2 regions of the Variovorax sp. PEI5 genome follow, and region 2 is predicted to be linked to the other one. Evidence: predicted binding sites of a transcription regulator. Region 2 holds the regulator's gene; the other holds the start of a gene.
The links. Region 2 encodes NrdR, which represses ribonucleotide reductase genes. Its sites were predicted from a motif close to CACNANATNTNGTG; they were not measured.
Positions count from the first base shown of each region.

Region 1 (4,415 bases), 1.2 Mb from region 2:
CGGCCTTGGCCTCGTAGGCCACGTAGGCGGTCTCGAAGGCGCTGCCGAAGAGATCGTGCAGGTCGGGCACGTCGTTGGGCGAGAACAGCGTCCACTGGCCCTTCTCCATCACGCGGCGCATGAAGAGGTCGGGGATCCAGTTGGCGGTGTTCATGTCGTGCGTGCGGCGGCGGTCGTCGCCGGTGTTCTTGCGCAGTTCCAGGAACTCCTCGATGTCGAGGTGCCAGGTCTCCAGGTAGGTGCAGACCGCGCCCTTCCTCTTGCCGCCCTGGTTCACGGCCACGGCCGTGTCGTTGACCACCTTCAGGAACGGCACCACGCCCTGCGACTCGCCATTGGTGCCCTTGATGTGGCTGCCCAGCGCCCGCACGCGGGTCCAGTCGTTGCCCAGGCCGCCGGCGAACTTCGACAGCAGCGCGTTCTCCTTGATCGACTCGTAGATGCCGTCGAGGTCGTCGGGCACGGTGGTCAGGTAGCACGAGGACAGCTGCGAGCGCAGCGTGCCGGCGTTGAACAGCGTCGGCGTGCTGGACATGAAGTCGAACGACGACAGCACCTCGTAGAACTCGATGGCGCGCGCCTCGCGGTCCACTTCGCCGAGCGACAGGCCCATCGCCACGCGCATGAAGAAGGCCTGCGGCAGTTCGATGCGCGACTTGCGCACGTGCAGGAAGTAGCGGTCGTAGAGCGTCTGCAGGCCGAGGTAGTCGAACTGCAGGTCGCGCTCGGCCTTGAGCGCGCCGGCCAGGCGCGGCAGGTCGAACTGCAGCAGCTTCTCGTCGAGCAATTCGTGGTCGACGCCCTTCTTGATGAACTGCGGGAAGTAGTCGACATAGGCCTGGGTGCGCTCGGTGGGCATCACCTCGCGGCCGATGATCTCCTTGAAGATCGTGTGCAGCAGCAGGCGCGCGGTGGCGAAGGTGTAGTCGGGGTCCTTCTCGATCAGCGTGCGGGCCGCCAGGATCGAGGCCTTGTAGACCTCGTCGAGCGGCACGCCGTCGTAGAGGTTGCGCATCGTCTCGGCGACGATCGGCGCGGCCGTGATGCTCTCGCCGAGGTTCTCGCAGGCCGATTCGATCAGGCCCTTGAGCTCGTCCATGTCGAGCGCGACGCGCTGGCCGCCGTCGAGCACGTGCAGGGCCGGCGCGGCCGGGGTCTCCTGCGCGACCTGGCGGGCGCGCTCCTGCGTGCGGCGCTCGCGATAGAGCACATAGGCGCGGGCGATCTCGTGATGGCCGCCGCGCATCAGGCCGAGCTCGACCTGGTCCTGCACGTCCTCGATGTGGAAGGTGCCGCCACCCGGACGCGAGCGCACCAGGGCGCGCACGACGGCCTGGGTCAGCGTGTCGACGGTCTCGCGCACGCTGGCCGAGGCCGCGCCCTGCGTGCCATGCACGGCCAGGAAGGCCTTCATCATGGCCACGGCGATCTTGTTGGGTTCGAAGGGCACCACGGCGCCATTGCGGCGGATGATCTGGTAGTGCGAGAGGGCGTCGGCCGAAGGCGCGCCGGCGGTGTCGCGCAGCGGGGTGGCACTGGTCTTCGACGCCGGGGCGCGAGACGTGGAGGGGGTGTTCAGGGCAGATTGCATGAGGTCCTCTGAAAGAAATTCCGAAAGGGGCGGCAGCTTGGCGTGGAGCGAGGCTGCGACGGCGCCGGCGAGGCGCCGGCCAGGACCGCCGGACGGTGTGTGTCGGGCAGAGGAGGCACTATATCTGGTGTCCGTCGTCGCCGTGAACACTACCTGTAGTGTTTTGACGTCGTTCCATGCCGCTTCGACGCGGGCCTGGATGACGCTCGTGTGACTTCCTGCCGCATCACTTCTGGATCGTCGCCCCGCAGGCCCCGCCAATGCTGGGTTTCAAGCCGTTTTCGCGCTGCAGGGCGCATGGCGACTGGACCTCGCGACGTGTCAAGCCGGCTATCGCCGGGCCGGTGCGAATTATAAAAATTTCACGTTTTCCGACGATCGGCAGTGGGTGTGACGGTGATGGCGGGTCCGGGCTCCTCGCGACCGGCCGGCGGCTCGGCCGAGACGAAGACCCTCGGCGTCCAGGCCAGGCGCGCGCGCAGGTCGGGCCAGTCGAAGCCCGCGCCGGGATCGCTCTTGCGACCGGGCGCGACATGCTCGTGGCCGGCGATGCCGGTCAGCGGATAGCGCGATGCCAGCGCATCGCACAGGCGCGCGAGCGCGTCGTACTGGGCCGTTTCGAAGGTCGCGCCCTCCAGGCCCTCGAGCTCGATGCCGATCGAGTAGTCGTTGCAGTCCGCCCGGCCCCGCCAGCTCGAGGCGCCGGCATGCCAGGCGCGGTCGTCGCAGCTGACGAACTGCCAGAGCTCGCCGGTGCGCCGGACATAGAAATGCGCCGAGACCCGCAGGCCCCGGATCTGCTGGAAGTAGGGGTGGGCGTCCCAGTCGAGCCGGTTGGTGAACAGGCGCTGCACCTCGTCGCCGCCGTAGCGCCCGGGCGGCAGGCTGATCGAGTGCACGAGCACCAGCTCGATGGCCGCCCCGGCCGGTCGCGGGCCGAAGTTCGGCGACGCCAGGTGCCGCGCCGGTAGGTACCAGCCGGCGTCCCAGGGCGGATGCGGGCCGCTCATTCGGCCTGGCCGCCGGCCGGCCCGGTGGCACCGTCGCCATCGCGTGGCATGGCGATGTCCAGCCGCGCGATGCGATAGCGGATCTGGCGCAGGCTCAGGCCGAGGCGGGCGGCGGCGGCCGTGCGGTTGAAGCCGCTCTCGCGCAATGCGTGCACCAGGATCTCGCGCTCCTGCTGGTCGAGGTAGCTCTGCAGGTCGGCCGGCACCGCCGGTGGCGCCTTGGCCACGCCCGGCGGCGCGGCCGCAGGGGTCGTCGTCGAGGACGACGACGCCACCTCCGCCGCCGTGTCCGGTGGCGCTGGCGTCGGCAGCAGCGCAGGCGCCGCATCGCCGGCCTCGACGTCGATGTGCAGCTCGTCGCCGTCGTTGAGGGCGACGGCGCGGTGCAGCAGGTTCTCCAGCTCGCGCACGTTGCCGTGGAACGCATGCGCGCCGAGCCGCTCGATCACCTCCGGCGAGAGCACCGGCACCGGCATGTGGGCGTCGTGGGCGATGCGCGCGAGCAGCGCGGCGCACAGCGCCGGCAGGTCCTCGCGCCGCTCGCGCAGCGCCGGCATGGCGATCTCGATCACGTTGAGGCGATAGAACAGGTCCTGGCGGAAGCGCCCGGCCCGCACGCCGGCCTGCAGGTCCTTGTGGGTCGCGCTCACGATGCGGACGTCGACGGCTTCCTCCTGGGTCGAGCCGATGGCGCGCACGCTGCGCTCCTGGATCGCGCGCAGCAGCTTGGACTGCATCGCCAGCGGCAGGTCGCCGATCTCGTCGAGGAACAATGTGCCGCCGCGCGCGGCCTGGAAGTAGCCATCGCGGTCCTGCACGGCGCCGGTGTAGGAGCCCTTGCGCGCGCCGAAGAACTCCGCCTCCAGCAGGTTCTCCGGGATGGCGCCGCAGTTGACGGCGACGAAGGGCCCGTCGCAGCGCTGGCTGCAGGCGTGCACGGCGCGCGCCACCAGTTCCTTGCCGGTGCCCGATTCGCCGCGCACCAGCACCGGGGCCATGCCGCGCGCGACCCGCACGATGCGCGACTTGACCAGGCGCATCGGCTCGGAGTCGCCCACCAATCGTTCGAGCGCCGCCTGCGCGGCCGGTGCCGGCGCGGCGGTGGCGGTGACCGTCGCCGGCAGGGCCGGCGCCGCGTCGGGGGCCGGCACGACGAGCGGCGCCGCACCCGCGGGTCCGGTCGTCGTCGCCAGCGGGGTCGGCGCCAGCACGGCCGAGGCGACGACGGTGCGGAACTGCTTGAGGTCGACCGGCTTGGTGAGGTAGTCGAAGGCGCCGGCCTTGAGCGCCTCGACCGCGTTCTCGGCCGAGCCATAGGCCGTCATGACGATGCAGCGCTCGGGCCGGTGGTCGCGCTGGAGGTGCTGCAGGATCTCCATGCCCAGGCCGTCGGGCAGGCGCATGTCGGTGATGACGGCGTCGAAGCGGGCGGCCTCCAGGTGACGCAGCGCCTCGGCCACGCTGCCGGCCGCTTCGACGTGGTGGCCCTCGCGCAGCAGCGTGAGTTCGTAGAGGACGCGCAGGTCCGGCTCGTCGTCGACGACCAGGATGCGGGCGGCGCGCGCAGGCGGTGGGATCGGGGTGCTCACGTGGCGGATTGTGTCAGCCGCCCCGCGCGGGGCGGCGGCGCGTCGGCGAAGCCGACCCGGAACTCGTTGCCCTCGGGACCGTCGGCGGCGGCGGCGGGGCATCGTTCGTAGCCGATGGTCGCGCCATGGCGCGCGCACAGTTCGCGGCACAGGAACAGGCCCAGGCCGCTGGACCGGCTCTCCGAGGAGAAGAAGGGTTCGAACAGGTGGCGCTGCACGGCCGGC
Region 1 is NZ_CM155257.1:3,200,986-3,205,400, forward strand. It holds gene AC1MLT_RS14680 (ribonucleoside-diphosphate reductase subunit alpha) at 1-1,591, opposite strand, end outside; gene ampD (1,6-anhydro-N-acetylmuramyl-L-alanine amidase AmpD) at 1,954-2,601, opposite strand; gene AC1MLT_RS14690 (sigma-54-dependent transcriptional regulator) at 2,598-4,190, opposite strand; gene AC1MLT_RS14695 (sensor histidine kinase) at 4,187-4,415, opposite strand, start outside.
Region 1: AC1MLT_RS14680 (ribonucleoside-diphosphate reductase subunit alpha) is a predicted target of NrdR. The motif match lies at 1,708-1,721, and genes of this name have one in related genera.

Region 2 (4,415 bases):
GAGATCACCCACAACGGTTCCGCCCTGGTCGGCCGGGCGACGGTGTTCACCGTGCTCGCCCTCACCGCGCGGCCGGACCTGCGCGCCACCGGCGAGCAGCATCTGATGGGCTGGCTCGAATCGCGCAAGCCGGTCGTGGTGGCCGAGCCGACGGCGCTGGAACCGACCGCCATCGATCGCACGACCGCCGCCAGCCCGCACGAGCTCCCCAAGCAGCAGGCCGCCGTCGCCTACTGGCTGAGCAAGAAATACCGCGTCGCGGCCGAGCCGCTGAGCGTGCTGGTCTCCGAGGCCTACGCCCTGGGCAAGCGCACCAAGCTCGATCCGACCCTGATCCTGGCGATCATGGCGGTCGAATCGAGCTTCAACCCCTTCGCGCAGAGCCACGTCGGCGCGCAGGGCCTGATGCAGGTCATGACGCGCGTGCACGTCGACAAGTACGAAAGCGCCGGCGGGTCGCTGACCGCCTTCGACCCCGTGACCAACATGCGCGTGGGCGTGAAGGTGCTGCAGGAATGCATCGCCCGCGCCGGATCGCTGGAAGCCGGCCTGCGCTACTACGTCGGCGCGGCCAATCTCGATAGCGACGGCGGCTATGCCGCCAAGGTGCTGGCCGAGCACGAGCGCCTGCGCCTGGTCGCCGGTGGCGCCTCGGTGCCGACGATCAATCCGCCGGTGCTGCGCGCCCAGGCGATCCCCAACGCCACGCCACCGACCATCAAGGCCGATGCCGCGACGCTGCCGGCACCGGCACCGGCGGCACCGCAGAAGGTGGAGAAGGTCGCCCTGCTGTCCGACTTCTGAGAGCCCGTGCGGCCCAGGGGATACGGGACGCTCGGCTACACTCGCCCGGTGCGCGACTGGCGATAGGCGCCGCCCCTTCCGGCGGATGGCGCTGACGTGGACTACCACTGGGAAGCGTGCCGCCCCTCCACCCACGGAAGGGTGTTCAGCCGTTCGCCTGGGCAGCCCCTTGTTTGCTTGAAGAACAAGGACCACCGTCTTCAAAGGACTGCCATGTATCACCGCGACATCCTGGTCGAACAGACCGACCCCGAACTCTTCGCCGCCATCCAGGCCGAGAACGCGCGCCAGGAGCACCACATCGAGCTGATCGCGAGCGAGAACTACGCCTCGCCCGCCGTGATGGCCGCCCAGGGCTCCCAGCTCACCAACAAGTACGCCGAGGGCTATCCCGGCAAGCGCTACTACGGCGGCTGCGAGCATGTCGACGTGGCCGAGCAGCTGGCCATCGACCGCGTCAAGCAGATCTTCGGCGCCGATGCCGCCAACGTGCAGCCGCATTGCGGCGCCTCGGCCAACGAGGCCGTCATGCTGGCGTTCCTGAAGCCGGGCGACACCATCATGGGCATGAGCCTGGCCGAGGGCGGCCACCTCACGCACGGCATGCCGCTGAACATGAGCGGCAAGTGGTTCAACGTCGTGAGCTACGGCCTCGACGCCGACGAAGCCATCGACTACGACGCCATGGAGCGCAAGGCCCATGAGCACCGGCCCAAGCTCATCATCGCCGGTGCCTCGGCCTATTCGCTGCGCATCGACTTCGAGCGCTTCGCCAAGGTCGCCAAGGACGTCGGCGCGATCTTCATGGTGGACATCGCCCACTACGCCGGCCTGGTGGCCGCGGGCGTCTATCCGAATCCCGTGCCCCACGCCGACGTCGTCACCTCGACCACGCACAAGAGCCTGCGCGGCCCGCGCGGCGGCATCATCCTCATGAAGTCGCAGCACGAGAAGGCGATCAACAGCGCCATCTTCCCCGGCCTGCAGGGCGGCCCGCTGATGCACGTGATCGCGGCCAAGGCGGTGGCCTTCAAGGAAGCCATGGCGCCGGAGTTCAAGGCCTACCAGCAGCAGGTCGTGAAGAACGCGCAGATCGTCGCCGACACCCTGACCGAGCGCGGCCTGCGCATCGTCAGCGGCCGCACCGAGAGCCACGTCATGCTGGTCGACCTGCGCGCCAAGGGCATCACCGGCAAGGAAGCCGAGGCCGTGCTGGGCAGCGCCCACATGACCATCAACAAGAATGCGATCCCCAACGATCCCGAGAAGCCGATGGTCACCAGCGGCGTGCGCATCGGCACCCCGGCCATGACCACGCGCGGTTTCAAGGACGAGGAGGCGCGCCTGACGGCCAACCTGATCGCCGACGTGCTGGAGAATCCGCGCGACGTCGCCAACATCGAGGCGGTCCGCGCCAAGGTGCACGCCCTGACGAGCCGGTTCCCGGTCTACCGCTGATCGAGCGGCGCGGCGTGGTCGCATGAAGTGCCCCTTCTGCCGTCATGCGGAGACGCAGGTCGTCGAGACCCGCGTCTCCGAGGATGGCGATTTCGTGCGCCGCCGCCGCCAGTGCGCCGGCTGCGACAAGCGCTTCACCACCTACGAGCGGCCGGACGTGGGTTTCCCGGTCGTCGTCAAGAAGGACGGCAGCCGCGCCGACTTCGATTCCAAGAAGGTCCGCGCCTCCATGATGCTGGCGCTACGCAAGCGCCCGGTGGGCATCGAGCAGATTGACGACGCGCTGCTGCGCATCGAGCAGAAGCTGCTGGCCAGCGGCCTGCGCGAGATCCCGACGACCGAAGTCGGCGGCCTCGTCATGCGGGAGCTCGAGGGCATGGACAAGGTCGCCTATGTCCGCTTCGCGTCGGTCTATCGCAGCTTCGAGGACGTCGACGAGTTTCGTCAGCTGCTCAAGGACATCTGAGTCCGGCGATCGGCCGATGGCGCCGCGCCTGGCCGCGCGTCCGGGCCCGATGAAGACCGCTTTTCCGTATCCGTGAAATTTTTCTCGCTCGCCGTGCTCGCGGCGCGCGCACCTGCCGAGCGGCGTTCGACCCTCGTCGGGCGGCATGGGCCGACCGCCACGCCCCGCCAGAATTCCCCGCACAAGTCGCCATCCAGGGAGGCGGCAGAACAAGCTGGGAATGCGCGTGAGACAACAAGCACATGAGGGCGGACCGTGGCTGGACGCCGGGTCGACGCTGGTCGAGATCCTGGTCTCGATCATCGTCATGGCGATCGGCATCCTGGGTCTGGTGGGACTGCAGATCTTCATGGTGCGCCACCTGCGGGAAGCCCGGCTGCAGACGACGGCCATGACATTGGCCACGGAACTCGCCGAACGCATGCGTGGCAACCCGAGCGTCGCCGCGCGCCGCGACCCCTCGTCCAACCCCTATCTGCGGCCACGTCTGCGCGCCGCGCCCACCGAGGTCGCCATCGACTGCGCGGTCGCGCGCTGCGAGACGCCGGAACAGCTCGCGACGTGGGACGTCGTCGAATGGGCCGGGCGCCTGTTCTCCGTGGAGAGCGGCCTGCCCGATGCCCGCGTCACCATCTGCTTCGACGAGCAGACCTTCGACGCCGACGGGCTGCCCATCTGGCACTGCACCGGGACGGGCGACCTGCTGCACATCAAGCTTGGTTGGCGCCGGGAGAGCACCGACCGCTCCCGGACCGGCGCCGCCGCCTTCGACCGCGTCGACGACGCCGACAGCCGTCCCGCGATCTCGGTGCCGGTCCTGACGGGCACGATGTCATGAGGCGCCGGATCGAGCGCGGCCTGACGCTGGTCGAACTGATGATCTCCCTGGTCCTGGCGCTGGTGGTCATCCTCGCCGCCGCGACCGCCCTGCGGGTGGCGCGACGCGGTTTCGCCACCGTCGATGCCATGGGTCAGCTGCAGGACAACGCGCGCTTCGCCGTCGAGCTCATCCAGCGCGTCGCCTCGCAGAGCGGCTACCTGGACGATGGATATGCCGTCCAGACCCGGCCCCGGGACTTCCCGCTGGTGGATGCGCCGCAGACACCCGGCGCGGTCCAGGGCTACGACGATGCGCTGGCCCCGGACGGTGCCGTGGGTGTCAACGGCAGCCGTGGCGCCGGCTGCACGACGGCGGCCGGTCCGGCCTGCCGGCAGGCGGGCGACGTCCTGGTGCTGCGCACCCAGGCCGCCGCCCGGTCGCCGGGCGCCCTCGAGAGCGATCACGCCAGCATCGACTGCATGGGCGACACGTTGAAGACCGCACCGACCCATCGCGACGATCTCGGCGTCAGCGTGCTCTATGTCGACGTCGGCAGCGATGGCGAGCCCTCGCTGATGTGCAGGGCCGGCAGCACCGCCGGCCTGGCGTCCAGGCCGCAGCCGATGATCCAGGGCGTGGAGAGCTTCCAGGTGCTCTATGGCGTCGACGGCGTGACGCCGAACGCCCCTGCCGACGCCGCCGCCGTGGTCGACGGCGTCGCCGAACGCTACCTGCGCGCCGACCAGATGGTCGTCGCCGGCGACACCGCCGCCACGCACGAGAACTGGCGGCGCGTGCGCTCGCTGCGCATCGGCCTGGTGCTGCGCGGGCCGCCGGATGACGCACGGGACCGCGCGCCCGCTCCGG
Region 2 is NZ_CM155257.1:864,160-868,574, reverse strand. It holds gene AC1MLT_RS04025 (lytic transglycosylase domain-containing protein) at 1-804, shown strand, start outside; ZMP/ZTP riboswitch at 847-974, shown strand; gene glyA (serine hydroxymethyltransferase) at 1,018-2,262, shown strand; gene nrdR (transcriptional regulator NrdR) at 2,285-2,728, shown strand; gene pilV (type IV pilus modification protein PilV) at 2,955-3,566, shown strand; gene AC1MLT_RS04005 (PilW family protein) at 3,563-4,415, shown strand, end outside.